One region of the Rubrivivax sp. JA1026 genome, then DNA from elsewhere that is predicted to be linked to it. Evidence: predicted binding sites of a transcription regulator. Region 1 holds the regulator's gene; each other region holds the start of a gene.
The links. The regulator LexA, encoded in region 1, represses DNA repair genes until DNA is damaged. The targets are predictions, from matches to a motif close to ACTGTATNNNNATACAGT.
Positions count from the first base shown of each region.

Region 2: imuA (translesion DNA synthesis-associated protein ImuA) is a predicted target of LexA. The motif match lies at 1,908-1,925, and genes of this name have one in related genera.
Region 3: recA (recombinase RecA) is a predicted target of LexA. The motif match lies at 1,615-1,632, and genes of this name have one in related genera.

Region 1 is NZ_JAALCQ010000009.1:227,654-237,668, forward strand. It holds gene G5B56_RS15955 (hypothetical protein) at 1-398, opposite strand, end outside; gene G5B56_RS15960 (AAA family ATPase) at 450-3,713, opposite strand; gene G5B56_RS15965 (hypothetical protein) at 3,771-4,139, opposite strand; gene G5B56_RS15970 (hypothetical protein) at 4,136-4,549, opposite strand; gene G5B56_RS15975 (helix-hairpin-helix domain-containing protein) at 4,825-5,202, opposite strand; gene lexA (transcriptional repressor LexA) at 5,208-5,903, opposite strand; gene G5B56_RS15985 (asparaginase) at 5,972-6,916, shown strand; gene G5B56_RS15990 (Ohr family peroxiredoxin) at 6,924-7,358, opposite strand; gene G5B56_RS15995 (MarR family winged helix-turn-helix transcriptional regulator) at 7,396-7,857, opposite strand; gene G5B56_RS16000 (ABC-F family ATP-binding cassette domain-containing protein) at 7,953-9,935, opposite strand; gene prmB (50S ribosomal protein L3 N(5)-glutamine methyltransferase) at 9,932-10,015, opposite strand, start outside.
Region 2 is NZ_JAALCQ010000001.1:156,952-166,966, reverse strand. It holds gene G5B56_RS00785 (DNA polymerase Y family protein) at 1-337, opposite strand, end outside; gene G5B56_RS00780 (nuclear transport factor 2 family protein) at 486-983, opposite strand; gene imuA (translesion DNA synthesis-associated protein ImuA) at 980-1,720, opposite strand; gene G5B56_RS00770 (MFS transporter) at 1,973-3,712, opposite strand; gene G5B56_RS00765 (alpha/beta hydrolase) at 3,744-4,670, opposite strand; gene G5B56_RS00760 (YchJ family protein) at 4,769-5,161, shown strand; gene G5B56_RS00755 (exo-alpha-sialidase) at 5,331-6,407, opposite strand; gene G5B56_RS00750 (MoaD/ThiS family protein) at 6,420-6,683, opposite strand; gene G5B56_RS00745 (aldo/keto reductase family oxidoreductase) at 6,805-7,704, opposite strand; tRNA gene G5B56_RS00740 (tRNA-Ala) at 7,796-7,871, shown strand; gene G5B56_RS00735 (methyl-accepting chemotaxis protein) at 7,962-9,536, opposite strand; gene G5B56_RS00730 (MarC family protein) at 9,684-10,015, opposite strand, start outside.
Region 3 is NZ_JAALCQ010000002.1:751-10,765, forward strand. It holds gene recX (recombination regulator RecX) at 1-449, opposite strand, end outside; gene recA (recombinase RecA) at 533-1,579, opposite strand; gene G5B56_RS03735 (response regulator transcription factor) at 1,753-2,424, shown strand; gene G5B56_RS03740 (sensor histidine kinase) at 2,541-4,013, shown strand; gene rodA (rod shape-determining protein RodA) at 4,103-5,263, opposite strand; gene mrdA (penicillin-binding protein 2) at 5,260-7,383, opposite strand; gene mreD (rod shape-determining protein MreD) at 7,380-7,901, opposite strand; gene mreC (rod shape-determining protein MreC) at 7,898-8,815, opposite strand; gene G5B56_RS03765 (rod shape-determining protein) at 8,902-9,945, opposite strand.

The sequences.
Region 1 (10,015 bases):
GGGCGGGCGTGGAAACCCTGTCGCACCGCAGGCTCCGACGGCGGCAGCCGGAAGCGGTTCGCCAGATCGGGCGCCATGACCAGCAGCGGTTCGCTGCACAGCACGCGCCGCACGGCCTCGTCCCAGGGCTGGCCCGGACGCACGCCGAGCACGTCGTCGACCGGCGTGCCGGGTGGCGGCGAGGCCGGCGCCGGTGCCGGGCAGCGCAGGTTGCCGCGCCTCTCGCGCGCCACCTCTTCGGCGCTGGCGTCGGCAGCTTTCGCGCCCTGGCGCGCCTGGGCGGCCGGCATCGGATCGGGTGGCGTGCGTTCGCCGCAGGCGGCGAGGGCCAGCGCGGCGGCCAGCGCGGCGGCCAGCGTGATCGGCATCAGCGAGACAGCGGTGTTCGGACGTGGCATCGGGCGCTCCTGAAGGCGCCCCCACTGTCGAAAGCCGGCGTTACCCGGCCGTTACCGCTCCAGCAGTGCCGCGCGTGCGGCCTCGCGCCGCGCCCGCGCCGCGACGCGTGGCGACGCCACCAGGGCGCGGGCGGCCAGCGTCCACATCGTGCGCGGCGCCAGGTCGATGGGCCGCGGCGCCGTCCGGGCCAGCAAGGCGCGCGCCTCGGCGGCCGCGGTCTCGGCGTCGCCGGCATCGCCGGTGTCGAGCAGGCAGCCGATGCGCAGCCAGCCGTAACGCGCGGCGTTGGCGTGCTGCTCGACCGCGTGCGCCTGTGCCTGCAGCCCGGCCAGCCCGGCAGCGGCCAACGGTGCCGGGCCGGCCAGCAGGCGTTCGGCCTGCAGCGCGAGGCTCTGCACCGGGTCGCCGGTGGCACCCAGCACGGCCTCGCCGGCGGCCAGCGCCGGTGCCGGGTCCTGGCCGCGTGCGCGTGCGATGCGCGCCGCCAGCACGTGGTGCCGGGCGGCGATGAACGGCGGGGTCTGCGCCGTCGGCGCCACCAGACAGGCCGCGGCGGCGTCGGTTTCGCCGCGCATCAGCTCGCCGCCGGCCATCGCGTTGGCGGCGATGACCGGCCACAGCGAGGCGCCGCCGCAGCGCTCGAAGGCGTCCCGAGCGCGTGCGATCGCGGCCAGCGCCTCGGCGATGCGGCCCAGCCCCAGCAGCACGTAGCCGTGGTTCAGGTCGACGTTGGCGCCGTGCACGCCGTCGGCCGGGCCGAGCTGGGTGCGAAGGTCGAGCGCCGCCTCGGCCGCGGCAAGCGCGTCGCCGTAGCGGCCCAGGCTGACCAGCAGGCTGGCCATGTTGCTGCTGCAGGTGCAGGCCTCCATCAGGTCGCCGGCGCGGCGGGCGAGCACGATGCAGCGCGCCAGCACACGCGTGCATTCGGCCAGCCGCCCGGCGCGGTGCAGCACCCAGCTGCGTGTGGACAAATAGGCGAAACGCTGGGCCGGCGCCGCCGCCAGCAGCGGCGCGGCCTGCTCCAGACCGTGCAGCGCCTGCGCCATGCGGCCGAACTGCACCTGCGTCGTCGCCAGGTGTTGCGCGGCACGCAGCTCGGCCGCGGCGTCGCCACGGCGGCGCGCCAGCGCCAGCGCCTGTTCGGCCAGCGGCAGCGCCGCCTCGTAGTCGCCGGCGACCTGCAGCACGCCGAGGTGCACGACGAGCACCGCCAGACGCTGGCCTTCGTCCTGCGCTTTCTCGAGCAGGGCGGCCGTCTGCCGGCGCACGGCTTCGGGACCGGTGGTGAAGAGCCGGGCCTCGACGCTGTCCAGCCGGTCGGCGAGCGCCGCGTCGGCACGGCCGCAGGCCTCCCAGGCGGCGATCGCGTGGTCCCAGAGCGTGGTTTCCTCCAGCGGCCGGGCACGCCGGCGCGCCTCGAGCGCCGCCGCACGCCATTGCGCTGCGGCCAGCTCGGGGCGGCCGGCCTGCTGCCAGTGGTGGGCCAGCCGTCGCGCCGGCACCGGTTGCTGCGCCAGCCAGGCGGCGGCACGGCCGTGAAGCCACGCGCGCAGCGGCGCGGGCAGCGCGTCGCGCACGGCGGCACGCACCAGGTCGTGCAGCTGGCCCTGCGCGTCCAGCCACTGACTGGACTGCAGCGTGCGCACCGCCGGTGACCAGTCCAGCGGCATGCCGCCCAGCATCGCCGCCGCGTCGCCCAGCGTCAGCGGCCTCTCGAGCACCGCCGCGACGCCGGCGAGCTGGCGCGCCGCCTCGGGCAGGGCCTGCAGCCGTGCCTGGACGACGGCAGCGGCGCCGGCCGGGGCGCTGCCGGGGTCGAAGGCCGTGCCGGGCTGCTCGTGCAGCGCGCGCAGCGTCTCCAGCACGAACAGCGGGATGCCGCCGGTGTAGCGCAGCAGGGCGTCGGCATCGGCGGCCGTGCCGTCGGCGACGTCGGCCAGCAACTGCTGCAGCTGCGCGGCGTCCAGCGGCTGCAGCGGGAGGTGGCGCGGCGGGTCGGACGCGGCCATCCAGCGCACCAGCGCCGGCGGCTGCTCGCCGCTGCGCACCGCCAGCCAGCACGGCAGACCGTCGCCGGCCAGCGCCGGCAGCAGCTCCAGCGTCGCGGCGTCGGCCTGGTGCACGTCGTCGAAGGCCAGCAGGCGCAGCGGCGTGCGCCCCGGCGGCGGCCGCAGCGCCTGGGCCAGCGCCCGCTGCAGGCGCAGCGCATCGAGCCGGGGCGGGGCCTCGGCGCCGAGTTCGGGCAGCAGTGCCGAGAGTTCACGCCGCGCCCAGCCGGGCAGGGCCTGCGGGCCGTCGGGCCAGGGCGCGTCGCTGTCGAACCAGAGCCGCGCCAGCAGCCGCGCGAGCAGCGCGTAAGGCCGTTCGGCGTCGCCCGGCCGCGCCGCCAGCCGCAGCACGCCGTCGTGCGGCTGCAGGAAGTCGGCGAGCAGGCGGGTCTTGCCGAGCCCGGCGGCGCCTTCGACGAGCAGCGTCGCCGCGTCGCGCCAGGCGGCGTCCAGCAGCTGCCAGGCAGATTCGCGGCCGACCAGGCGCGGCGGCCGCCGCAGCACCGGCGGCAACGGCCTCGGGGCGCGGCGTGGCGCCTCACCCTGGCGCAGGCTGGCGGCCAGTGCGGCGGTTTCGTCGTCGGGCAGTTCGCCCAGCTCGGCGTCCAGGCGTTCGGCGAAGCGGCGGTAGACCTCGATCGCCGCGCCGAGATCACCGCGAAGATGGTGCAGCCGCATCAGCCGGCGCGCGGCGTGGTCCGACAGCGGCTCGTATTCGGCCAGGCGCTGCGCCAGCAGCAGCGCAGCGGCCAGACGCTGTTCGGCCTCGAGCGTGCTGGCCACACGCGCCAGCGCCTGGGCGCGCAGCAGGCGCCAGCGTTCACGCGCCTGCGTCAGCCAGCGTTCGACCTCGGGGCAGTCGTCGAAGGCGAGCCCTTCCAGCCAGTCGCCGTCCAGCGCCGAGGCGTCGGCGGCCAGCGCGCCGTCGGGGTCGAGTGCCGGGTGTCGGAGTGCGGCTGCCGGGCGCAGGCGCTCGTCGCCGTCGACGACGGGCTGCCCGGCGCAGCGGGCCAGGCGAAAGCGCCGCTGGCGCAGGCTGGCGAGCGCACGCGCGGGGTCGGCCCCGGGCCACAGCCAGCGCGCCAGCTGCTCGCGCGCGGCGCTGCCGTCGAGCGCCAGGATGGCCAGCAGCGCGGCGTCCTTGCGGCTGAGCTCGTGCACCACGGCGCCGGCGTGCAGCCGGTGCCGGCGCAGCAGTTCGAGCCGCAGCACAGGCGCGGGCGAGGGCGGAGGCGGCGTCGCCGCAGGGCCGTCCGGCGTCGTCATGGCGCCGATTCTGGCCAGCGCCGCGCGCTGCGCCTACCGCGCGATCCGGCGGTGGGTTCAGCGCGTCAGGACGCGGCTGGACAGGAAGTCGGTGGCCGGGGCGCCGCAGCGAAACAGCGTGTCCAGGCTGGCGCGCAGCAGCGGCTCGAGCGCCGACTGGCCGGCGTCGGCCAGCGCCTCGAACACGGTGCCGCGCAGCAGCCACAGGTCCGACGGCTGCTCGGCGGCCCGGATCTGGCGGCGCACCCATTCGGCGTGCGAGCCTTCCAGGCCTTCGACGGCGGTGAGGAAGTCGTGTTTGGTCGTCACGAAGGCCCGGCGCTCGGCCAGCCGCGCCAGGCGCGGGCCGGCGAGCGCGACCGCCCCGACCACCGGGTGGACCGCGATCGGCGCACGGGCGACGGAGCGCAGGGTGAGCGTGTTCATGGCGCCTTCAGCCGGTTGCGGCCGCGCTTGGGGAAGTGGGCGTTCAGGCGGGTGACGCGGCGCTCGGCCTCCGACTGGCTGCGGTGCAGCGCGACGACGCGGTAGACGTCGGCCCGCAGGTGCCACAGTTCACGCAGCGTGCGGGCCTGGCCGATGCGCTCGGCGAGCCGGCCGACGTCAGCCCCGGCGAGATCGTGCAGGCTGTCCAGGAACTGCTGCCGCGCCCGCGGCAACTGGCTCAGCGGCGGCGCCGCGTCCTTGGCCGCGGGGGCCGTCAACCAGAAGACGAAGCGGTCCCAGGCAGCCGTCGGCGCGGTGCGCAACGACGGCGGCGGCACCGGGGTGCGACCGAAACCTGCGTTGTCCGCTTGATGCGAGGTGTTCCAGGGCGACATGCTCGAACTGGTCATGAGCGTGATATCGGCCACGAATGGCGCTGCTTGAGTCCATTGTGTGCGGCTCGACCCAGGTTTAAGCGCCGAACAGCGTGGCCGATGCCGGTCAGTTCTGCGTGAGCCACGCGCACGTGGCCGCGGCGCCGGCTGCACGCCGACGCGGCGCGATGCCGGCCACGCAGCCCCGGCAGGCGGGGGATCGGACGCGGCGGTCAGGCGCGGCGATCAGGCGCGGCAGTCGGACCCGGTATGGCAGGACTCGCCGCGATCAGCAAAACCTGCCGACGGTTTCAGACGACGCCGTGCCGGGCCTTGCGTTCAGCGGTGTAGCTCCACCACGGGCGCGGCTCGGCGCCACGCATGAAGTCGACGGCGGCCATGAAGGTGTCGAGCACGCAGGGGTCCTGCCGCTTGCCGGTGGCGTCGCAGAGCGCGCGGTACAGCGCCAGCGCGTCGTGTTCGGCCAGCTCGCGCGGGTGCTGGATGCCGAGCAGGCGCAGGTCACCGGCAATCGACGGGCCGATGTTGGGCAGTTGTTCGAGCAGCTCGCACTCGTCGGCCGTGCGCGCCTTCAGCGGCCGCGGCGCCTTGGGGGCGCGCGGCGGGCGCGCCGGCCCCGGCAGCGGCGGCGCCGAAGGCAGCGTGCGACGGGCGTAGGGCGCGGCCATCACGCTCACATCAGCATCGTGTTGCGGATCAGGCCGACCGCGATGCCTTCGAGCTCGAAACCCTGGTCGCTGCCTGCCAGCGGCACGACGATGGTCTGGAAATCGGGGTTCTCGGGGATCAGCTCGATCGCCGCCTTGGTGCGGCGGAAACGCTTGACGGTGACGTCGTCGCCCAGGCGCGCGACGACGATCTGGCCGTTCTTGGCCTCGTGCGCCTTCTGCACCGCGAGCAGGTCGCCGTCCATGATGCCGGCGTCGCGCATGCTCATGCCGCGCACCTTCAGCAGGTAGTCGGGCTTGCGCTGGAACAGCGAGGCCTCGACGACGAAGCTCTGGTCGATGTGTTCCTGCGCCAGGATCGGGCTGCCGGCGGCGACGCGGCCCACGAGCGGCAGCGTCAGCTGCGCCAGGCTGGGCAGCGGCAGGCTGAACTGCTTGCCGTGCTGCGACAGGCGCGCCTCGGCGAGCGCACGCAGTGTGTCAGACTTCAGCCGGATGCCACGCGAGGTGTTGCCGACGAGTTCGATGACACCTTTGCGGGCGAGCGCCTGCAGGTGCTCCTCGGCCGCGTTGGCCGAACGGAAGCCCAGCTCGGCGGCGATCTCGGCCCGGGTGGGCGGGGCGCCGGTGCGCTCGATCGCGCTTTGCACGAGGTCGAGGATCTGCTGCTGTCGCGGCGTGAGCTTGGGGCTGTCGTCCATCGCGTGATCCGGTCTTTGAGACTGGAGATTCATCCAGATCACTGTATTTTCATCCAGAGGACCACGGAATGCAAAGCGAATCGCGTGTCGTCGCGCTGGTCGCCACCGGCGGCACGATCGCCGGCACGGCTGCCCGCGGCGACGATCTCGTCGGCTACGACGCCGGCGCGCTGTCGGCCGAACAGCTGACCGCGGCGGTGCCGGCGCTGGCCGGCGAGGCGCTGGAGACCTGGACGCTGGCGCGGCTGGACAGCTGCGACATGGACCACGCGACCTGGGCGCTGCTGCGCCGCGAGCTGCAGTCGCGGCTGGCCCGGCCCGAGGTCGCCGGCGTCGTCGTCACGCATGGCACCGACACGCTGGAGGAGACCGCCTGGTTCCTGCACCGCACGCTGGCCGCGCCCAAGCCGGTGGTGCTGACCGCCGCGATGCGCCCGGCCAGCGCGCCGTCGCCCGACGGCCCGCAGAACCTGCTCGACGCGGTGCGCCTGGCGCGTGAACCCGGCGCCCGCGGCGTGCTGGTCGCCTTCGGCGGCAAGGTCTGGGCGGGCGGTGAGCTGCGCAAGCTGCACGGCTGGCAGCTGGACGCCTTCTCCGCCGGCGACGCCGGGGCGTTGGCGCTGGTCGAAGACGGCGTCTTCCGCCGGCTGCGCGACTGGCCGGCGCCTGAGTTGCATCCCGCGCCGGTCGGCGAGGTGCCGCCGGGCCAATGGCCGCGCGTCGAGATCGTCACCAGCCACGCTGGCGCCAGCGGCCGCATCGTCGATGCGCTGGTGGCCGACGGCGTCGACGGCCTGGTGATCGCCGGCACCGGCAACGGCACGGTGCACACGGCGCTGCGCGAGGCGGCGGCGCGGGCGACGGCGGCCGGGGTGGCCGTGGTGCGCGCCTCGCGCTGCCTGGCGGGCGGCGTCGTCGGCACGACCGACGGCGCCTTGCCGCACTACGGCGCGGCGACGCCGGCGCAGGCTCGCATCGAGCTGATGCTGGACCTGCTGGCGCGCCGCACCTGAGCCGCCGTCAGGCGACCGACAGCGCGACGTCGACGTTGCCGCGCGTCGCGTTGGAGTACGGGCAGACCTCGTGCGCCTCGGCGACCAGCGCCTCGGCTTCGGCACGCTCGAAGCCCGGCAGCGACACCGTCAGCGCGACGGCGATGCCGAACGCACCCGGCTTGCCGGCGTGCGGGCCGATCGAGACTTCGGCGTGGATGGCCACGTCGGCGGGGATCGCCTTCTTGTGGCGGGCGCCGACGGCCTTCAGCGCGCCGATGAAGCAGGCGGCGTAACCGGCGGCGAAGAGCTGCTCGGGGTTGGTGCCGGCGCCGTCGTCGCCGCCCAGCGCCTTGGGCGTCGACAGCTGGATGTCCAGACGGCCGTCGTCGGACTTGGCGGTGCCGGTGCGGCCGCCGGTGGCGGTGCCGCGGGCGGTGTAGAGCGCTTTTTCGATGGCCATGGGAAGTCTCCTTGCAGTGGCGTCGTGACGGGCGGCCTCAGGCCGCGCGGGGAAGGGATTCGTTGATGCGCCGGCGCAGCGCCTGAACACGCTCGACGAGCACGGCCAGTTCGGCGGCGTCGCAGTCGACGCCGGCCAGCAGCCGGCCTTGAAGCTCGACGGCCCGGTCTTGCAGCGCGACGCCGGCTTCGGTCGGCTCGACGTAGACGCGGCGCTGGTCGGCCTCGTCGCGCTCGCGGCGCACCAGACCGGCGCGTTCGAGCCGCCGCAGCAGCGGCGTCAGCGTGCCGGACTCCAGGTCCAGCCGTTCGCCGATGCCCGACACCGTCTGCCGGCCTTCGTGCCACAGCACGAGCATCACGAGGTACTGCGGGTAGGTCAGGCCCAGCGGGTCGAGCAGCGGCCGGTACAGCCGCGTCATCGCCAGCGAGCCCGCGTAGAGCGCGAAGCAGAGCTGGCGTTCCAGCGGCAGCAGGGCGGGGGCGTCGGTCGAGGCCATGGGCCGCACTGTAGACAGTTGCGCGCAACTCGGTTGCGCACAACTTGATACGCCGACGGCGCGAAGGGTCGAAGCCGGCGGCGCCGGCATCGACCTCAGTTTTCGGCTTGCAGCGCCTCGATCTCGGTCTGCAGCTCGAGCCAGCGTTCCTCGAGCATGCCGGTCTCGGCGGCGGCGTGGTTCAGGCGCCGGCCGGCTTCGGCGATCTCGGCGCCGGACATCGTGCCGGACGCGAGCTGGGCCTCCAGCTCGGCGCGCTCGGCGGCCAGCTTTTCCAGCCGGGTGTCGATCTGCGCCAGTTCGTTGCGCAGCGGGCGCGTGCGGTTGGCCAGCGCCTGGCGCGCCTGCGCGGCCTGCTTGCGGTCTTCGCGGCGGTCGCCACTCGGCTGGGGCGCCGGACGCGCCGGCTGGGCGGCCTTGCTCTCCACCGGCGTTGCCGGCACGAACGCCGCCGGCCGCGGCGGCGGCGGCGGTTCCTGGCCACGCGCCGTGGCGCGCGAGACCTCCAGCAGCCAGCGCTGGTAGTCGTCGAGGTCGCCGTCGAAGGGCTCGACGCCGCCGCGGCTGACGAGCCAGAACTCGTCGCAGGTCTCGCGCAGCAGCGCGCGGTCGTGGCTGACCAGCATCACCGTGCCTTCGAACTCGTTGAGCGCGATCGACAGCGCCTCGCGTGTCGTCAGGTCCAGGTGGTTGGTCGGCTCGTCGAGCAGCAGCAGGTTGGGGCGCTGCCAGACCAGCATCGCCAGCACCAGGCGTGCCTTCTCGCCGCCGGACAGCGAGCCGACGGCCTGCGTGACCATGTCGCCTGTGAAGCGGAAGCGGCCGAGGAAGTCGCGCAGTTCCTGCTCGCGCGCCGCCGGGCCGACGTCGCGCGCCAGGCGCACCATGTGCATCAGCGGGCCGTCGCCCAGCGACAGCACGTCCAGCTCCTGCTGCGCGAAGTAGCCGATGACCAGGCCCTTGCCCTCGGTCATCGTGCCGCCCAGCGGCGGCAGCGCGCGCGCGATGGTCTTCACCAGCGTCGACTTGCCCTGGCCGTTGGCGCCCAGGATGCCGATGCGCTGGCCGGCCAGCACCGAGCGGCTGACGTTGCGGACGATGGTCGTGCTGCCGTAGCCGCAGACCAGCCCGTCGAGGGACAGCATCGGGTTGGGCAGGCTGACCGGCTCGCGGAACTCGAACTCGAAGTCGCTGGCGGTCAGCACCGGCGCCAGCTTTTCCATGCGCGCCAGCGCCTTGACCCGGCTCTGCGCCTGCTTTGCCTTCGTCGCCTTGGCCTTGAAGCGGTCGATGAAACGCTGCAGGTGCGCGATCTTCTCCTGCTGCTTGGCGAACGCCGCCTGCTGCTGGCTCATGCGTTCGGCACGCATCTCCTCGAAGGTGCTGTAGTTGCCGCCGTAGCGCGTCAGCGTGCAGTCGTCGAGGTGGACGGTGACGCGGGTGATCGCATCGAGGAACTCGCGGTCGTGGCTGATGACGACCATCAGGCCGTCGAAACGCTTGAGCCAGGCTTCGAGCCAGACCAGCGCGTCCAGGTCCAGGTGGTTGGTCGGTTCGTCGAGCAGCAGCAGGTCGGCCGGGCACATCAGCGCGCGCGCCAGCTGCAGCCGCATGCGCCAGCCGCCGGAGAAACTGTTCACCGGCGCGTCGAGCTGGTCGCTGCGGAAGCCCAGGCCCAGCAGCAGCGCCTGGGCACGCGAACGCGCGTCGAAGGCGCCGGCTTCGTCGAGCCGCATGTGGGCTTCGGCGATCGCGTGGCCGTCGCCCGAGGCTTCGGCCGCGGCCAGCGCGGCCTGGGCCTCGACGAGCGGGATGTCGCCCTGCAGCACGAAGTCGGTCGCGCCGTCGTCGGTCTCGGGCATATTCTGCGCCACTTCGCCGAGGCGCCAGCGCGGCGGGATCTCGACGTCGCCGCTGTCGGCCTGCAGCCGGTTGGTCAGCAGCGAGAACAGGCTGGACTTGCCGGCGCCGTTGCGGCCGATCAGGCCGACCTTCTCGCCCGGCTGCAGCACCAGGTTGGCGTTCTGCAGCACGACCTTGACGCCGCGGCGCAGCGTGATGTTGCGCAGCGTGATCACAGGCCGGCCTCCAGCGCTTGCGCGGTCAGCAGCAGCACCTGGTCCTCGCCGGCGCTGGTTTCCAGCCAGACAGCTTCGAG
Region 2 (10,015 bases), on a different contig from region 1:
CGAAGCAGCGCAGGCTGGCCGCCACCTCCAGCAACACCGTGGCCGGCGGCTCCGGCACGACCATCGGCGTGAAGGCCAGCGCGGCGTGTGCCAGCGCCGTCAGCGCGGCGGCGTCGCGCACCGCGTCGGCCTCGCCGTGCACCAGATCGGGCGCCAGCGCCAGCGCGGTGCCACGCCGCATGCCGGGCTGCACACCGCGTTCGGCGGCCCGGCGGTCGACGACGGCGATGCGGTGCGCGGCCAGCAGCGCCAGCGGCCGGGCGGCCTCGGCCGCACCCAGCGTGGCGCGCCAGGACTCCAGCGACAGCCGCGGGGCGTGCAGCGCGATCCAGAACACGGGGAGCCTCCGGCGGAACGGCTGGTGGGCAACGCGAACGGGCGAACAGGAGAACGGGCGAACGGCCGGACAGGTGGGCAGACGGCAACGCCGACACCGGGCCCTGCCGCGGCACCCCGACGCTCGCCCGCGCGCCCACGGCGCCCGGTCAGCCGCCCTCGCCCTCCGCGTCGTCGATCGGCTCGGCCAGGTGGGCGCGGTTCGTCGGCGCCGCATAAGGTTCGGGCCAGAACTCGACCAGGCGGCGCACACGGCCGGCGGCGAGATCGCAGTCGAAGAACGAGATCACACGCGCCTGCTGCACGCCGTCGGTGACGCCGACGTCGGACACCGCGTCGTGCGCCCCGCCGACGACGCGGTGCAGCCGGAAACGCCAGGGCCCGTTGGCCGGGTACTCCTGGTTCATGCGCACGAAACGGTCGGCACCGCGGAAGCGTTCGCCGGACTGCGGCCAGTCGAGCACGAAGTCCTCGGTCAGCAGTTCGCCGACCGAGGCGAAGTCGTTGCTCGCCATGCGGCGCCAGAACTCGTGCACCAGCGCCGCGGCACCCACGGCCGGGCCGACGGCGGCCGACGACGGCGAAACATCGAGCGCGGGCGAAGCCGGCACGGCGGCGCCGCCGGCGAGAAAGGCGGGAGAGTTCATGGTTGCAGGACCTCCTGGGTGAACGCAGTGCGGGCCACCGGCGTCGCGGCGCGGGCCCGCGCCGCAGCCGGCAGCACCGGAGGCAGGGCCAGCGCCAGCGGCTGGGCCAGCGGCGGGCCGCGGCGCTTGAGCAGGTGCACACGCAGCGCGTCGGCGCCCGCGGCGCAGAGCCACAGCCGCAGCGGCGCGACGCTGGGCCGGGTGCGCGCGGCGTCGTCGCGCAGCACGAAAGCCGGGCCGTCGTGGGTCTGCGCGGCCAGCTGCAGCCGGCGCAGCGCGTCGGCCGGCAGGCGCGCCGGCAGCCAGGCGAGCACGGCGCCGACCTGGCCCGAACGCAGCGCCTGTTCCAGCGCCCACAGCACGTCGGCAGCCGGCAGCGGCCCACGCGCGCGGCCGCGCTGCGCCTGGCGGCTGCGCACGACGAACAGCTGCGCCAGGTCGAGCCCGCATTCGGCCAGCGCCCAGCCGAAGGGCAGCGCCGGCGGGTCGAACAGCATCACGCAGCCCTCGGCACGCTGGACCGCGGCCAACGCTGGCGCCAGCAGCCGCATCTCGCCCAGGCCGGCACGCGGCAGCAGCAGCTCGGTGAGCACTCGCGAGGGCCAGCCGCCGCCGGGCAGCACCGCGTCGAGCGCGGCGAAACCGCTGGGCCAGGTGGTCTCGTGCTGGCGACCGAGCTGGTGCGCGCGCCACAGCGCCGGGTGCAGGTCTTCCAGCGCCGCGGGCCGCGGCGGCACGGCCGGCGCAGAGGGCGGAGAAGGCTGCACCACAGGGGCCGGCACGGCCCCCTCGCCGGCCGGCGCCGGCGGCACAGGAGGCACCACCGGGGGCGGCTCCGGCCACGGCCGCCGCGCACGCCGCCCCTCCGCCGGCACGGCAGCCGGCGGCGACGGGGCGAACAGGGGCAGCGTCTCCATGATGGAGACTGTATGTCCATACAGTATTCGCCGCAAGCACCGGAAACCGCAGCCAGCGGCATCCGGTCACGTTCAGCCGGGCACCGCCTCCAGCGACAAGACGGCCGGCCGCCCCGGCACGAAGCCCACGCTCAGCACCGGCACCGGCTGGCGTGCGACGAGCGCGGCCTGCGTCGCCGCGCGCCCGGCCTCGTCGGCGACGAAGAGGCCGACCAGTTCGCCGGCCGCCAGCGCCTGCGCCGCACGCTCGACGGCTTCGGCGTGCGCCGCCGCGTCCTCGTGCGCCGGCACCCAGGCGACGGCGCCGGCGCGGCGCAGCAGCGCGCCCAGGCCGGGGCTGGCGAGGCGCTGCCGGTCGACGACCCAGCGCAGCGGCCGCGGCCCGGCGGCCGCCGGCAGCAGCAGGTCGGCGCCGGCCGGCGCCGGGCCGACGAGCAGCGCGGCGCCGTCGGCCGGCGGCAGCACCGAGCCAGTCACACGCAGCCGGCGCACCAGCCGCCCGTGCAGCAGCGCGCGGCAGCGCAGCAGGTACTCGGGCACGAACCAGAACACGGCCCCGGCAACGAGCGCGTTGACGACGCCGGCGACGAGGAACACACCCGGGATCGACAGCCCCGCGCCCAGCAGCGCACCGGCGCCCAGCGCGCTGGCGATCATGAACAGCGCGTTGAGGATGTTGTTGGCGGCGATGATGCGGGCGCGGTGCGTCGCCGGGCTGCGCAGCTGGATCAGCGCGTACATCGGCACGCTGTAGACGCCGGCGGCCAGCGCCAGCAGCACCAGGTCGGCCATCACGCGCCAGTGCGCCGGCTGGGCGACGAAGGCGGAAACCGGCATCAGCGCCGAGGCCGGCAGCGCGTGGGCGGCGAAATACAGGTCGACGGCGAAGACGCTCATGCCGGCCGCGCCCAGCGGCACCAGGCCGATCTCGACGTGGCGCCGCGACAGCGTCTCGCACAGCAGCGCGCCGACGCCCACGCCCACCGAGAACAGCACCAGCAGCAGCGAAGCCACCTGCTCGTCGCCGTGCAGCACGTCCTTGGCGAAAGCCGGGAACTGCGACAGGAAGACCGCGCCGAAGGCCCACATCCACGAGATGCCCAGCAGCGAGCGGAAGACCACCGGGTCTTCGCGCGACAGCCGCAGGTTGCGCCAGGTCTCGCTGAACGGGTTCCAGTTGATCGTCAGATCGGGCTGCGGCGCCGGCGAACGCGGCACCGCCTGCGCCACCAGCCGGCCGAGCAGCGCCACGCCCAGGCAGGCGGCGGCCACCAGGCGCGCGCCGGCCTCGGGCACCGCCATCAGCAGGCCGCCGGCCAGATTGCCCAGCAGGATGGCGACGAAGGTGCCCATCTCGACCAGGCCGTTGCCGCCGGTCAGCTCGCGTTCGTCCAGGTGCTGCGGCAGGTAGGCGTACTTCACCGGGCCGAACAGCGTCGAGTGCAGCCCCATGCCGAAGACGCAGGCCAGCAGCATGACGGCGTCGGTGCGCACGAAGCCCCAGACCGCGGCGGCCATGATCGCGATCTCCAGCGACTTGACCCAGCGCGCCAGCAGCGCCTTGTCGTGCTTGTCGGCGAGCTGCCCGGCGGTGGCCGAGAACAGCACGAAGGGCAGGATGAAGACCGCGCCGATCACCAGCCCGGCCAGCGACGGCGGCATCCAGGCCAGCTGCAGCTCGTAGGTCGCCATCACCGTGAAGGCGAACTTGAACAGGTTGTCGTTGCCGGCGCCGAGGAACTGCACGGCGAAGAACGGCGCGAAGCGGCGCTGGGCCAGCAGCGCGAACTGGTTCGGGTGGCCGCCGCTCATCGGCGCCCCTGCGGCAGCAGCCGGCGCACCGTCAGGCCGCCACCGGCGCCAGCGCCTCGCGCAGGAAGCCGCCGGCCAGCGCGAGCGCGGTGTGCGCCTCGTCGAGCACACGCCCCATCGTCACGAAGCCGTGGATCTGGCGCTCGAAGCCGACGTACTGCACGCGGTTGCCGGCCGCCGACAAGGCGTCGGCGTACTGCAGGCCCTCGTCGCGCAGCGGGTCGTGGCCGGCGGTGATGACCAGCGCCCGCGGCAGCCGGCTCAGGTCGGGCGCCAGCAGCGGCGAGGCGCGCCAGTCGGTCCACTGCGCCTCGTCGGGCACGTAGTGGCCGCGGAACCAGGCGATGCTGTCGTTCGTCAGCAGATAACCCTGGCCGTTGGCGGCGTGCGAAGGCGCGACGGCGCGCATGTCGGTCACCGGGTAGATCAGCAGCTGCGCGGCCAGCGGGTCGTGGGCATCGCGTGCGGCGATCGCCGCCACCGCGGCCAGGTTGCCGCCGGCGCTGTCGCCACCGACGGCCACACGCGCGGGGTCGATGCCGAGTGCGGCGGCCTCGCGCCGCGCCCAGCGCACGGCGGCGACGGCGTCGTCGACGGCGGCCGGGAAACGGTGCTCGGGCGCCAGCCGGTAGTCCACCGACAGCACGGCGCAGCCCGAGGCCAGCGCCAGCGTGCGGCAGACGACGTCGTGCGTGTCCAGGTCGCCGATCGTCCAGCCGCCACCGTGGAAGTAGACGAGCAGCGCCAGCACACCCTCGGCCGGCCGGTACAGGCGCAGCGCGAGGCCGGCGTCGGTGGCCAGGTCGCGCACCTCGGCCACCGACGGAGGCTCGGGCTGGGTGAAGGCGCGGCGCTCGGCGTAGAAGCGCCGGGCTTCGGCCGGCTGCAGCGTGTGCACCGGCGGCACACGCTTGTCGATCATCAGGTCCAGCAGCGCGCGGGCTTGGGGGTCGAGCATCGGGGGTTCCTGGCGGGACGGTGGCGTGCACGCGACGCGTGCGGCGGCCGGCGGCGCCGAGTGTAGCCAGCGCATCCCGGCCGCACGGCCGCCGCCGTATGCTCGCGCCGCCCGAGGACGAGACGATGACCCCCTGCCCCTGCGGCCTGAAGGCCGACTACGAGAACTGCTGCGGCCGCTGGCATGCCGGCGCCGCGGCGCCGAGCGCCGAGGCGCTGATGCGCTCGCGTTACAGCGCCTACGTGCTGGCGCTGGAGCCCTATCTGCTGGCCACCTGGCACGCCAGCACGCGGCCGGAGAGCGTCGAGTTCGAGCCCGGCCTGAAGTGGCTGGGCCTGGAGGTCCGCCGCGCCCGCGAAGACGGCGACGCCGCGACGGTCGAGTTCGTCGCCCGCAGCAAGCTCGCCGGCCGCGCCTTCCGGCTGCACGAGACCAGCCGCTTCGTGCGCGAGGACGGCCGCTGGTTCTACGTCGACGGCGAAATTCGATAAGAACCAGCGCGCAGGCTGCACCCGGCCGCCATCGTCCTCCTGACTGGAGCCTCCCTCTCGGAGGGAGGCTGGAGGGAGCCGTCGAACGAGCGGGAGCACCCTCGCGGAGGGGGCTCGGGGGAGCCGTACGTTCACCCGCAGGTTAGGGGCTTGGCCGCCGGCCAGGCCCCTAACCGAAACGCACCGCGTTTATGGGCGGCAGCGTCGTCGCCACCGTGTGCCACTGCTCGCCGCCGTCGACGCTGGCCCACAGGCCGCCGGTCGTGCTGCCCAGCAGCAGGCTCGTGCCGTCGGCAGCCACGTCCAGCGCGTGGCGGTAGACGAGTTCGTAGCAGTCGCGCTGCGGCAGCCCGGCGCGCAGCGTCTCGAAGCTGGCGCCGCCGTCGCGTGTGCGGTTGACGGCCAGCGCGGCACCGACCGGCACGCGGCAATCGTCCTTCACCGCGGGCACGAACCAGGCGGTGTCGGGGTCGCGCGGGTGCACCGCGACGGCGAAGCCGAACGAGGACAGCGGCGCCTGCACACGCTGCCACGAGCGCGCACCGTCGCCCGAGCGCCAGATGCCGTTGTGGTGCTGGCACCAGAGCACATCGGGCGCCGCGGCGCAGCGCACGATGCGGTGCGGGTCCTGCACCGCCGGGTCGTCGGCACGTTCGGGCGGCATGTACTCGGCGTGCATGCCGCTCGCCGCCAGCGCCCAGCTCGCGCCGTCGTCCTCGCTCGCCCAGGCGCCGCCGCAGGACACGCCGACCAGCAGCGCGCCCGGGCGCGACGGATCGGGGCAGACCGAATGCAGGCCCGGCACCTCGTAGCCGCCGCCGAACCACTCGGCACGGCCGGGTGCGTGCCACAAGGCCTCGACCAGTTGCCACGAGGCGCCGAAGTCCTCGCTGCGGAACAGCCCGCCGGGCAAGGTGCCGGCCCAGACGGTGCCGCGGTCGCGCTCCAGCGTCCAGACCTGCACCAGCGTCCAGGCCGGCCCGGGCGCGCCTTCGGGCTGCGGCGGATAAACGGGGGCGGCGACTTCGTGCCAGCTCGCGCCGGCGTCGTCGCTGGCGTGCAGCTTGACGCCGAAGTGACCCAGGTTCAGCGCCGCCAGCATGCGGCCGTCGGCGTCGGGCGGCAGCAGCGCCGACACCGGCTCGCCGAGGAAGGAGACGCCGGCCACGCGCCAGGCGCCGGCGCCGTCGTGGCGCAGTTCGAACAGGCCCTTGCGCGTCGCGGCCCAGGCGCGGTCGTGGTCCATCATGGTCCCCTTTCAGCCTCCGGACAGCGCCTGCAGCACGTGCACCGTGCTGGCGGGCGCGAGCGTGTCGGCCAGCGCCGTGCTGCGCCGGCCGTCGACGAAGACGGCGACGTTGGCGCGCAGCGCGCCCTGGTCGTCGAGCACGTAGCCGCGCAGCCGCGGATAGTGCTCGAACGCGGCGTCCAGCGCCTCGCCCAGCGTGGCCGCGTCGGCCTGCACCGCATCGACCGGGCCGACGAAGCGGGCGAGCTGCGGGGTGAAGACGACACGCGGCACCGCCGCATCATGCGGCGCCGAGGCCACCGCACCGAACGCGAGACCGCGCCGCCGTCAGGGGATCACGGGAGCACCCTTCGGCCTGGCGGCCAGTCCCGCCGCCCCGGACGAGTCCTGAGTCTCAGGCCACCTCGTGACCCATGCTCGCCTGCCAGACGCGGTACCAGGCCTCGGCCGGCAGGCGCAGCGCGAGCGCCGCGGTCGCCTCGGCCAACGCCTCGATGCGCGACGAACCGGTGATCGGCACCGGCCGCGACGGGTGGCGCAGGATCCAGGCATAGGCGACGGTCGCCGCCGAGACACCGTGCTCGGCGCCCAGCGCCTCGAGCACTGCGCGCACGCGCCGCGCCTGCTCGTCGTCGCCGCGGAACAGCCGGCCGCCGCCCAGCGGCGACCAGATCATCGGCGGCAGGCCCAGGTCCAGCGCCTGCTCCAGCGTGCCGTCGGCCAGCGCCTGCATCTGCAGCGGCGACAGCTCGACCTGGTTCGTCACCAGCGGGAACCGCCGGTGCAGCAGCGCGAACTGCGACGGCGTGTGGTTGGAGACACCGAAGTGCAGCACCTTGCCGGCGCGGCGCAGCGCGTCGAAGGTGGCGGCGATCTCGTCGGGGTCGGCCAGCAGATCCGGCCGGTGCAGCAGCAGCAGGTCCAGCCGGTCGGTGCGCAGCGCCCGCAGCGAGGCCTCGACCGAGGCGACGATGTGGCCGCGCGAACTGTCGTAGGACTTGATCGCATGCGCCGGCCGCGCGTCGCCGACGAGCTTGATGCCGCATTTGCTGACCAGCCGCAGCCGCTGGCGCAGCCCCGGCGCGGCGGCCAGCGCCTCGCCGAACAGCGCCTCGACGCGGTAGCCGCCGTAGATGTCGGCGTGATCGAAGGTCGTGATGCCGAGCTCGAGCGTGCGCTCGATCCAGCGCACGCGCGCCGCGACGTCGAAGCCCCATTCGTGCAGCCGCCAGCAGCCGGCGACGATGGGCGACAGCAGGCCGCCGTGCGGCTCGTTCGAGGGGTTCGGGTCCATGCGGCGACGATAGCGCCGCGGGCGGGCGGACACGTCGCGGGCATCGACTTGATGACAAGCCCGTTTTTGGTGCTATACTGCTAGCTGTTTCGGGGGCGTAGCTCAGCTGGGAGAGCGTCGCGTTCGCAATGCGAAGGTCAGGAGTTCGATCCTCCTCGTCTCCACCAAAACAACGAAGCCGCTGATCGCAAGATCAGCGGCTTTTTCGTTTCCGGCTCGCCGCAGGAGCCGCCCTCGGGCGGCTGTGCGGCGCGGGGTCAGGCGAGCGCGCGTGCCGCCGCGGCGTCGAGCTTGAAGATCGACACCACACGCGCCAATTGCTGAGCCTGCACCTTCAGGCTCTCGGCCGCGGCCGCGCTTTCCTCGACCAGCGCAGCGTTCTGCTGCGTCACCTGGTCCATCTGGCTCACCGCGTCGCCGACCTGCTGGATGCCGCTGCTCTGCTCCGTGGTCGCCGAGCTGATCTCGCCGACGATGTCGCTGACGCGTCGGATCGACCCGACGATCTCGTCCATCGTCTGGCCGGCGCGGTCGACCAGCGACGCCCCCTGCCCGACCTGCTCGACGTTGCGCGTGATCAGCGCCTTGATCTCCCGGGCCGCCTCGGCACTGCGCTGGGCCAGCGTGCGCACCTCGCCGGCGACGACCGCGAAACCACGGCCCTGCTCGCCGGCGCGCGCCGCCTCGACCGCCGCGTTGAGCGCCAGGATGTTGGTCTGGAACGCGATACCGTCGATGACGCCGATGATGTCGCCGATCTTGCGGCTGGAGTCGCTGATGCCGGCCATCGTCGTCACCACCTGGCCGACGACCTCGCCACCCTGGGCGGCGACCTGCGCGGCAGCCCGGGCGAGCTGGTCGGCCTGGCGGGCGTTGTCGGCGTTGTTGCGCACCGTGCTGCCCAGCTCGTCCATCGTCGCCGCGGTCTGCTGCAGCGCGCTGGCCTGCTCCTCGGTGCGGCCGGACAGGTCCTGGTTGCCATGCGCGATCTGCGTCGACGCGGTGACCACGCTGTCGCTGCTGGCGCGCACCGTGCCGACGATCTGCGACAGCTCCTCCTTCATCGTGCGCAGCGCCGCCAGCAGCTGGCCGACCTCGTCCTTGGACGAGCCCTCGACCCGGGCCCCCAGATCCCCCGCCGCGACCGCCTGCAGCGCGAGCACGGCCTCCTGCACCGGGCGCGTGATGGACCGGGTGATGACCAGCCCGCCGACGGCGGCCAGCAGCACCGAGGCGAAGGTCACGCCCAGGATCACCGCCTGGGTCCAGGCGTAGGTCGCGGATGCGGCCTCGACGTCCTGCTCGGCCGCATGCAGTTGCAGCTCGGTGATCTCGGCGATCTTGGCGCTGATCGGGTCGACGCTGTCGTACAGCGCGCCGTCGAACTGGCCGAGCTGGCCGGCGGCGGAGCCCGACAGCGCCTGCAGCGCCTGGCGCACGCGTTCGATGTCGCGGTTCGCCGGCTCGAACAGCTGCTCGGCCTCGCGCGCCAGTCGCGCCTCCTGTTCGGTGAGCCGCGTGCCCATGTAGTCCTTCCAGGACCGGGCGATCACGCCCTGGGCCGCGGTCAGCTGCTGGACGGCCTCCTGGGCTGGCATGCGCCCGGCGTTGGCCTTGTTCACCGCGTCGATGACGTTGACGGCATAGGCATCGGCGATCAGCTTGAGCTGCTTGAGCGGCACCACGCGGTCGCCGTAGACGGACTCCAGCCGCGCCTGCGTGGCCTGCAGGCTGCTCAGGCCGATCACCCCGGTCACGGCGAGCAGCACGACGAGGCCGAGAAATGCGCCGCCCAGGCGCACGCCGATGCGGATGTCACGAAGAAGTCCCACGAATCCCCCAAGGAATGCTGGCTGCGAAAGCCGGTCCAAGGAGCCTGATGGTTTACTCCCCAGCGTTTGCCGCTGTATCGGCAGCCAGCGGATGCGCTTGAGGACGCCGCACGGCAACATCGCACGCTGCGGCGCACCGGCCGGCCGCTACAGCGGCCGCAGCACGCTCAGCAGCAGCTCGCTCACACCGTCCCAGACGATCTGCACGCCCAGGCACAGCAGGATGAAGGCCGACAGGCGCAGGAAGACCACCGCGCCTGCCTCGCCCAGCGGGCGCAGCAGCAGCCGGGCGTAGCGGAAGGCGACGTAGAGCACGACGCCGATCAGCACCAGCGCGGCGATCGCCCCGCCCATGCGCGCCAGCGACACCGAGATCGTCGTGTCGTGCAGCGCCACGCCGACGGTGATCGCCGCAGCGATCGAGCCCGGCCCGCAACTGATCGGGAAGGTCAGCGGGTAGAAGGCCTGGCGCCGCGCCT
Region 3 (10,015 bases), on a different contig from region 1:
GACGGCACGACACGGCGGATCACGTCGCCGTCGAAGCCCCGGCCGGCGAGAAAACGCATCTGCTTCGCGCGGCCGGCCGCATCAGCCGGCACGCTGCCGAAACGCCGGCGCCAGACCTCGCGTGCACGGTCCAGCTCGGTGCTGCGGGCCTGCTCGAGCGTCTGGGAGACCAGCTCGGGCGCCAGGCCCTTGGCCTGCAGGGTCTGGCGCAGGCGGCGGCTGCCGAAACGCGCGCCCTGCGTGAGCACCGACTCGGCGACCCGCGCCTCGCTCAGCAGCCCGGCGGCCTGCAGTTCGTCGAGTGCACGCGCGATGCGCTCGGCGGCGCTGGCGTCGGGGCCGTCCTCGGCGTGGCGGGCGAGCTTGCGCTCGAGCTCGGCACGCGAATGTTCGCGCTGCGCCAGATAACGCAGCGCGCGGCCTTTCAGCGAGGGGGCGGAGAAAGCCATCGAGGTGTCGACCGGGCCGGGTGACGGAGCATCACCCGGCCCCGGAAAGCCACCGGGGCGCGCTCGCGCCCCGGCCGCCGGCCTCAGGCGCCGGCTTCGGCGCCTTCGGCGGCGGGCAGCTGCGGAATGCCGAGCGACTCACGCACCTTGTTCTCGATCTCGCGGGCGATGTCGGGGTTCTCGCGCAGGAACTCGCGCGCGTTGTCCTTGCCCTGGCCGATCTTCTCGCCGTTGTAGGCGTACCAGGCGCCGGACTTCTCGACGATGCGGGCGTTGACACCCATGTCGATGATCTCGCCTTCGCGGCTGATGCCTTCGCCGTAGAGGATGTCGAACTCGGCGGTCTTGAACGGCGGCGAGACCTTGTTCTTGACGACCTTGACCTTGGTCTCGCTGCCGATGACCTCGTCGCCCTTCTTGATGTTGCCGGTGCGGCGGATGTCCAGGCGCACCGAGGCGTAGAACTTCAGCGCGTTGCCGCCGGTGGTCGTCTCGGGGTTGCCGAACATGACGCCGATCTTCATCCGGATCTGGTTGATGAAGATGACCATCGTGTTGGTCTTCTTGATCGTCGCCGTGAGCTTGCGCAGCGCCTGGCTCATCAGCCGCGCCTGCAGGCCGGGCAGCGAGTCGCCCATCTCGCCTTCGATTTCGGCCTTGGGCGTCAGCGCGGCGACCGAGTCGACGACGATCAGGTCGATCGAGCCCGAACGCACCAGTGCGTCGACGATCTCCAGCGCCTGCTCGCCGGTGTCGGGCTGGCTGATCAGCAGGTCCTGCAGGTTGACGCCCAGCTTCTGCGCGTACTGGATGTCCAGCGCGTGTTCGGCGTCGATGAAGGCGCAGGTGCCGCCGGTCTTCTGCATCTCGGCGATGACCTGCAGCGTCAGCGTCGTCTTGCCCGACGACTCGGGGCCGTAGATCTCGACGACGCGGCCGCGCGGCAGGCCGCCGACACCGAGCGCGACATCCAGGCCCACCGAGCCGGTGGACACGACCTGGATGTCCTCGATCACCTCGCCTTCGCCCAGGCGCATGATCGATCCCTTGCCGAACTGTTTCTCGATCTGGGCAAGAGCGGCCTGCAGGGCCTTGGCTTTCTCGGCGTTCAGCGGTTTCGGGGCGTCCATCGGGTTCTCCTTGATTGGCGCCGATTATTGCAGAAACTGGATATTCGTACAGTTCTTTGGTGGGCCCTCGACGGTGGGGTGAGCGCCGACTACACCCTGCCCTGTATCAAGAGGCAAGCCGTTAAAATTTCCACAGCCAGAGCCCGACGACGGGCCCGCCGACGGAGACAGTCATGCGCATCCTCATCGCCGAAGACGACCAGGTCCTGGCCGACGGCCTGTTGCGCTCCTTGCGCGCCTCGGGTTACGCGGTCGACCAGGTCGGCAGCGGCACCGAGGCCGACGCCGCGCTGTCGGCGCACGAGTTCGATCTCGTGATCCTCGATCTCGGCCTGCCCAAGCTGCATGGTTTCGACGTGCTCAAGCGCCTGCGCGCGCGTGGCGCGTCGGTGCCGGTGCTGATCCTCACCGCGGCCGACAGCGTCGAGCAGCGCGTCAAGGGCCTGGACCTGGGCGCCGACGACTACATGGCCAAGCCGTTCTCGCTGCAGGAGCTGGAAGCGCGCGTGCGTGCGCTGACGCGCCGCGGCCTGGGCACCGCCTCCAGCGTCATCAAGCACGGCCCGCTGACCTTCGACGCCACCGGCCGCGTGGCCTACCTCAACGACCAGATGATCGAGCTGTCGGCACGCGAGCTGTCGCTGCTGGAGGTGCTGCTGCAGCGCTCGGGGCGCCTGGTCAGCAAGGACCAGCTCGTCGAGCGCCTGTGCGAGTGGGGCGAGGAAGTCAGCAACAACGCGATCGAGGTCTACATCCACCGCCTGCGCAAGAAGATCGAGCAGGGCCCGGTGAGGATCGCCACGGTGCGCGGCCTGGGCTACTGCCTGGAGAAGATCGCGGCCTGACGGCCCACCCCCGAAGCCCCCCGGGACCTGCGCCCTCGACGGGGCGACACCCGCGGACCGGCGCAGCAGGCCCCTCGGCGTCCGCCCGGGAAGACCAGACGGTATCCTGAAGACGCATGGCGGCCCGCGAACAACGCTCCCTCTTCGGCGAGATCCTCGACTGGATGCTCGCGCCACTGCTGCTGCTGTGGCCGATGAGCGTCGCGCTCACCTGGCTGGTGGCGCAGAACATCGCCAACCGCCCCTACGACCGCGAGCTCGGCGTGATGGTGCGTGTCATCGCGCGCCAGGCCGCGGCCGAACACGAGATGCGGGCGCGCGCCAGCGACGCCGCGCGCCGCAGCCTGGAGCAGGCGGCGACGCAGCTGCTGCGCCCCGACGACAACGACAGCCTGTTCTTCCAGGTGCGCGGCGCGCGCGGCGAGCTCGTCGCCGGCGACGCCGACCTGCCGGTGCCCAGCGACGGCCCGCCGACCGTCGAGCCGCGTTTCCGCGACGACGTGATCCGCGACGAGCCGGTGCGCGTGGCCTACCTCTGGACCGGCGAGGACGCCGGCGGCAACGCCGGGCTGATCCAGATCGCCGAGACGGTGGACAAACGTTCGCGCCTGGCCACCGAGATCATCAAGGGCGTGATCCTGCCGCAGTTCGTCATCCTGCCGGTGGCGGTGCTGCTGGTGTGGCTGGCGCTGGCGCGCGGCATCCGCCCGCTGTCGGACCTGCAGCAGCGCATCCGCCAGCGCGACAGCACCGACCTGTCGCCGATCGAGGACCGCCACGTGCCCGAGGAGGTGGCGCCGCTGGTCGGCGCGATCAACGACCTGCTCGGCCGGCTCGACCAGTCGATCGCCGCCCAGCGCCACTTCCTCGCCGACGCCGCGCACCAGCTGAAGACGCCGCTGGCCGGGCTGCGCACCCAGGCCGAGCTGGCCGAACGCGAACTCGACTTCGGCCGCGGCGACACGCAGTCGATGAAGCACTCGCTGCAGCAGATCGCGCTGTCGAGCCAGCGCGCGGCGCACATGGTCAACCAGCTGCTGTCGATGGCGCGCGCCGAGGACAAGGAGCAGGCCCTGCGCAAGCAGGACGTCGACCTCGCCGCCACGGTGGTCGAGACGGTGCGCGACTTCGTGCCCAAGGCGATGGAGAAGCACATCGACCTCGGCTACGAGGGCCCCGACCCCGACAGCCGCGACGCCCGCCTGTGGGGCCAGCCGGTACTGGTGCGCGAGATGGTGCGCAACCTCGTCGACAACGCGCTGCAGTACACGCCCGCCGGCGGCACCGTCACCGCACGCGTGATGCCCGACCCCTTCGGCCAGGTGCTGGTGCTGCAGGTCGAGGACACCGGCCCGGGCATCGCGCCGGCCGAGCGCGAGCTGATCTTCCAGCCCTTCTACCGTGCGCTGGGCACCGACGTCGACGGCAGCGGCCTGGGCCTGGCCATCGTGCAGGAGATCGCCAACGTGCACGGTGCCGAGATCGGCGTCACCGACGCCGAGCTGCGCCCCGGCAGTGCGCACGGCACGCCCGGCGCGGTGTTCACGGTGCGCTTCCCGCTGAACGGCGACGAGGCGGCCGAGGGGTGAGTCGCGGGGTCAGAAAGCCTGGGGTCAGGTCTCGCGAGACCTGACCCCGCCATGTCGCGTCATGCCGATGCACGCGGCCGATGCGCGCGTCAACTCATCATCAGCCGTCGGCTGCGCGCCACGGACATCAGGATCCCCAGCCCCAGCCCCAGCGTCACCATCGCCGTGCCGCCGTAGCTGACGAAGGGCAGCGGCACGCCGACCACCGGCAGGATGCCGCTGACCATGCCCATGTTGACGAAGGCGTAGGTGAAGACGCTCAGCGACATCGCGCCAGCCAGCAGGCGCGAGAACACCGTCGGCGCCTCGCCGGCGATCATCAGCCCGCGGAAGATCAGGAAGACGAAGGCGAACAGCAGCAGCAGCACGCCGGCCAGCCCGAACTCCTCGCAGAAGGCGGCGAAGATGAAGTCGGTGGTGCGCTCGGGGATGAACTCCAGGTGGGTCTGGGTGCCGTTCATGAAGCCCTTGCCGGTCAGCCCCCCGGAGCCGATGGCGATCATGCCCTGGATGATGTGGAAGCCCTTGCCCAGCGGGTCCTGCATCGGGTCGAGCAGCGTGCAGACGCGGTGGCGCTGGTACTCGCGCAGGATCGGCCATTCGACGCCGGGCTGGCAGATCGTCGGCTCGGCGATGACCAGCGCGATGATGCCGGTGGCGCCCAGCACCAGCACCGGCACGATCAGCTTCCACGACAGCCCGGCGAAGAAGATCACGTACAGGCCGCCGGCCAGGATCAGCAGCGAGGTGCCCAGGTCGGGCTGGTGCATCACCAGCAGCACCGGCACGCCCAGCAGCGCCGCGGCGACGAGGAAGTCGGGCACGCGCAGCAGGCCTTCGCGCTTCTGGAACCACCAGGCGAGCATCAGCGGCATCGCGATCTTCAGGATCTCGCTGGGCTGGATGACGATGCCCAGGTTGAGCCAGCGTGTCGCGCCCTTCTTCGTGATGCCGATGCCCGGCAGCGCGGTCAGCACGACCAGCACGACGCCGACGACGTACAGCGGCACGGCGATCTGCTGCAGCCGCTGCGGCGGCACCTGCGCGACGACGAACATCACCACGAAGGCCAGCAGCATGTTGCGGCCGTGGTCGACGAAGCGCGTGCCGTGGTCGTAGCCGGCCGAGTACATCGTCACCAGGCCGATGGCGACCAGCAGCAGCAGCGCCGCGGCGAGCGGGCCGTCGAAGCCGGAGAACAGCGTCCTGACACGCTGCAGCACCGAGGGACGTTCGAACACCGCGTTCATGGCCGGGCGATCCTCTGCGGGGCGGGCACGGCGGCACCGACCGGCGGCGGCGCGAGCGCCGGGGCCGGCCGGCGTTCGTCCGGCCGCAACGGCGCCGACGGGGCCGACGCGGCCGGCGCAGCGGCCACCGCCGCACCGGCGGCGGCGATCTCCACCGCGATCGGGCCCTGGCCGGGCAGCGGCACGTCCTCGGCGCGCCGCGGCGTGCCGAGCGGCGCGCCGGAGCGGCCGCTGCGCACCGCGGCCAGGTCCTCTTCGCTCGGGTACTGGCCGAGCAGCAGGTAGTCGATGACGCGCCGCGCGATCGGCGCCGCCGACGCGGCACCGAAGCCGGCGTTCTCGACGATCACCGCCAGCACCACACGCGGCGCCTCCATCGGCGCCACCGCGGTGTACAGCGCGTGGTCGCGCTTGTGCTCCTCGAGCTTGGCGGCGTTGTACTTCTCGTTGGAGCGGATCGTCACCGCCTGCGCCGTGCCGGTCTTGCCGCCGCTGGTGTACGGCGCCCCGGCGAAGGCGCCGGCGCCGGTGCCTTCCAGCACCACGCCCTGCAGCGCGCGCATCACCACGGCGACGTTCTCGGGCTTGAGCGCCAGCGGCTCGCGCGGCTGGGCGGCGACCTGGCGCCGTTCGCGCGTGATGACGTCCTCGACCTCGCGCACCAGGTGTGGCGTGTAGCGCTGGCCGCCGGAGGCCAGCGTGGCCATCGCGTTGGCGATCTGCAGCATCGTGAAGTGGTTGTAGCCCTGGCCGATGCCCAGCGAGATCGTCTCGCCGGCGTACCAGCGCTGCTGGTCGGCGCGCTTGTAGGCGCGGCGCTTCCAGTCGGTGGACGGCAGCACGCCGGTGACCTCGCCCTCGAGGTCGATGCCGGTGCGCTGGCCGAAGCCGAACGGCGCCATCAGGTCGTGGATCAGGTCCACGCCCATCTCGTTGGCCAGCGAATAGAAGTAGACGTTGCTGGACTTGACGATCGCGCGGTGCATGTCCACCGGCCCGAGCGCGATGTCGCCGTGGCTGCGGAAGGTGTGGTTGCCGAAGGTCCAGCTGGCGTTGTCCTGGATGACCGTCGAGGCGCTGCGTTTGCCCGACTGCAGCGCGGCCATCGCCATGAACGGCTTGTAGGTCGAGCCCGGCGGGTAGGTGCCGCGCAGCGCGCGATTGAGCAGCGGCCGGTCGATGCTCTCGTTGAGCTCGCGCCAGCTCTCGACGTCGATGCCGTCGACGAACAGGTTGGGGTCGAAGCTCGGCTTGCTGACGAAGGCCAGGATCTCGCCGTTGCGCGGGTCGATCGCGACGAGTGCGCCGCGGCGCTCGCCGAACAGCTGCTCGACCAGCGCCTGCAGCTTGATGTCGATGGACAGCACGAGCTTGTTGCCCGGCGTCGGCGGGTGGCTGGCCAGGCGGCGCACGGCGCGGCCGTTGGCGCTGGTCTCCACCTCCTCGAAGCCGGTGGTGCCGTGCAGCTCGCGCTCGTAGCTCTGCTCCAGGCCGAGCTTGCCGATGTACTCGGTGCCGCGGTAGTTGTCCTGCTGCTCCTCGGGCCAGTCGGACATCGCCTTCTTCTCGGCCTGGTTGATGCGGCCGATGTAGCCCAGCAGGTGGCCGCCGACCTCGCCCAGCGGGTACTGGCGGAACAGCCGCGCCTTGACGTCCACGCCCGGGAAGCGGAAGCGCTGGGCCAGGAAACGCGCCACCTCCTCGTCGCTGAGCTTGGTGCGGATCGGCAGCGACTCGAAGCCCTTGCTCTCCTCGAGCTGGCGCTTGAAGCGGCGGCGGTCGCGGGGCTGGATCTCGACGTGCTCGGCGATGCGGTCGATCAGCTCGTCGAGCTCGACGTCGCCGATGCGCGACGGCGTGATCTCCAGCGTGTAGGCCGAGTAGTTGGTGGCCAGCACGACGCCGTTGCGGTCGACGATCAGGCCGCGGTTGGGCACGGTCGGCACGACGGCGATGCGGTTGTTCTCGGCCTGCGTCGCCAGCTCGTCGTGGCGCACCACCTGCAGGTACACCAGGCGCGCGGCGAGCAGGCCGAAAGCGACGAGAACAAAGGCCGCGGCGGCGATCAGCCGGGCACGGAAACGCCCGAGTTCGAGCTCGAGGTCCTTGATCTCGGTCACAGCGGCCGATTCTCGTCCGGATCCGGCGCGCGGCGCTGCGGCGCCAGCAGCACGATCGTGACGAGCGGCCAGATGAGGGCCTCGATCACCGGCGCCAGAAACATCCACCAGCCGGGGAACATGCCGCCGGCGGCCAGGCGCACGACGAGCGCGACGAGGTGGGCGGCGAAGAACAGCGGCGCGATCTGCAGCGCCTGCTCGACGACCCCGAACCACAGCAGCCGGCGATGCACGAGGGTCGCGGCATAAGCCAGCAGCGAGTACGCCAGCGCGTGCTGGCCGAGCAGCGCGCCCTGGTGCACGTCCAGCAGCAGACCGAAGAAGAAGCCGACGCCGACACCGACGCGGCGCGGCTGGTGCACGGCCCAGAACACCAGCACCACGGCGAGCAGGTCCGGGATCGCCGGGTGGCGCCCGAACGGCAGCAGCATGAAGGCGAAGGCCAGCAGCAGCGTCAGCGCGATGAAGAAGGGGTTGACCGGCAGCAGCAGCTGGTCGGAGCCGCGGGGCATGATCATCGGCGGCCGCTCCCCTTGCGCCGCGCGACCTCGGGCGCCGCCGGCGCCGGCTCGGGCCGCGGCGGCAGCATCGCCGCCAGCGGCTCCAGCACCAGCACGTGGCGCACGCCGTCGCTGCCCGCCGCCGGCGCCAGCGTGATGCGCGCGAAGCCCGATTCCGAGCGCCGTTCGACCGCCACCACCTTGGCCACCGGCAGGCCCGGCGGGTAGACGCCGTCCATGCCGCTGGTCTGCAGCTCGTCGCCGGCGCGCACGTCGTCGTTGGCCGAGGTGAAGCGCAGCTCCATGCCGCCGGCGACGCCGAAGGCGGCGCCGCGCTGCTGGGTGCGCACGTTGAGCACCGGGATCGCGGCGTCCTTGTCGACGAGCAGCGTGACCTCGGAGGTCAGCGCGAAGACGCGCGTGACCTGGCCGAGCACGCCGTGCTGGTTGACGACCGGCGAGCCGGCGACCACGCCCTGGGCCTGGCCGCGGTCGATGACGACCTTGCGCGAGTACGGGTCGGCAGCGTCGTACAGCACCTCGGCGGCCTGCGAGCGCACCGCCAGCGCCGGCTTCAGGTCCAGCAGCGCGCGCAGCCTGGCGTTCTCGGCGGCCAGCGCGCCGGCACGCGCCAGCTGGTCGGCGCTGAGCGCCAGCTGCGCCTGCGCCTCGCGCTCGGCGGCGCGTGCGGCCTCCAGGCCGCGCAGGTAGTCGGCGCCGCCGAAAACCAGTTCGACCGGCACCGCCAGCGCCCGCTGCACCGGCAGCAGCACGATGGCGATCGCCTCGCGCACCGGATCGGCAATGCGCAGCCGCACGTCGGCGACCATCAGGAAGAAGGCCAGCGCGGAGAAGAAGACGAGCTTGGTCAGCGCCGGGGTGCCCTGGCGGAAGAAGGGCGGCGGCGTGCGGTCGAGCGTACCCAGCGGCATGTCGGCTCGCGGCGGGTCAGGACAGGCGGCGCGCGCCCAACGGCCGGCCGGCCGTGCGGGGACACGCGTCGCAGGGGTTCACGCCGTCACTCGGACGTGAAGATGCTTCCCAGGCGCTCCATGCGCTCCAGCGCCATCCCGCAACCGCGCACGACGCAGGTCAGCGGGTCTTCGGCGACGAGCACCGGCAGGCCGGTTTCCTCGGCGAGCAGGCGGTCCAGGTCGCGCAGCAGCGCGCCGCCGCCGGTGAGCATCATGCCGCGCTCGGCGATGTCGGCACCGAGTTCCGGCGGCGTCTGCTCGAGCGCGTTCTTCACCGCGCTGACCATCTGGTTCAGCGGGTCGGTCAGCGCCTCGAGGATCTCGTTGGAGCTGATCGTGAAGCTGCGCGGCACGCCTTCGGAGAGGTTGCGGCCCTTGACCTCCATCTCCTTGACCTCGGAGCCGGGGAAGGCGCTGCCGATGTTCTTCTTGATCGCTTCCGCCGTCGGCTCGCCGATCAGCATGCCGTAGTTGCGGCGGATGTAGTTGATGATCGACTCGTCGAACTTGTCGCCGCCGACGCGGATCGAGCCCTTGTAGACCATGCCGCCGAGCGAGATCACGCCGACTTCGGTCGTGCCGCCGCCGATGTCGACGACCATCGAGCCCGAGGCCTCGGACACCGGCAGGCCGGCGCCGATCGCCGCGGCCATCGGTTCCTCGATCAGGTAGACGTCCGAGGCGCCGGCGCCCAGCGCCGACTCGCGGATCGCGCGGCGCTCGACCTGGGTCGAGCCGCAGGGCACGCAGATGATGATCCGCGGGCTGGGCCGTGTCATCGACCGCGGATGCACCATCTTGATGAACTGCTTCAACATCTGCTCGGTCACCGTGAAGTCGGCGATGACGCCGTCCTTCATGGGCCGGATGGCCTCGATGTTGCCGGGCACCTTGCCGAGCATGGCCTTGGCTTCGGCACCGACGGCCTGGATGGTTTTTTTGCCATTCGGGCCACCTTCGTGGCGGATGGCGACGACGGACGGCTCGTCGAGCACGATCCCCTTGCCGCGCACGTAGATCAGCGTGTTGGCGGTGCCGAGGTCGATCGCGAGGTCCGTCGAGAAATAGCGACGCAGGGAGGCGAACATGTGGGGAGACGGCGGTCGGGAGGCGGCTGGATCGAAAGGCGGGGCCTTGGCGCCTGGAGCGCGGGCGACG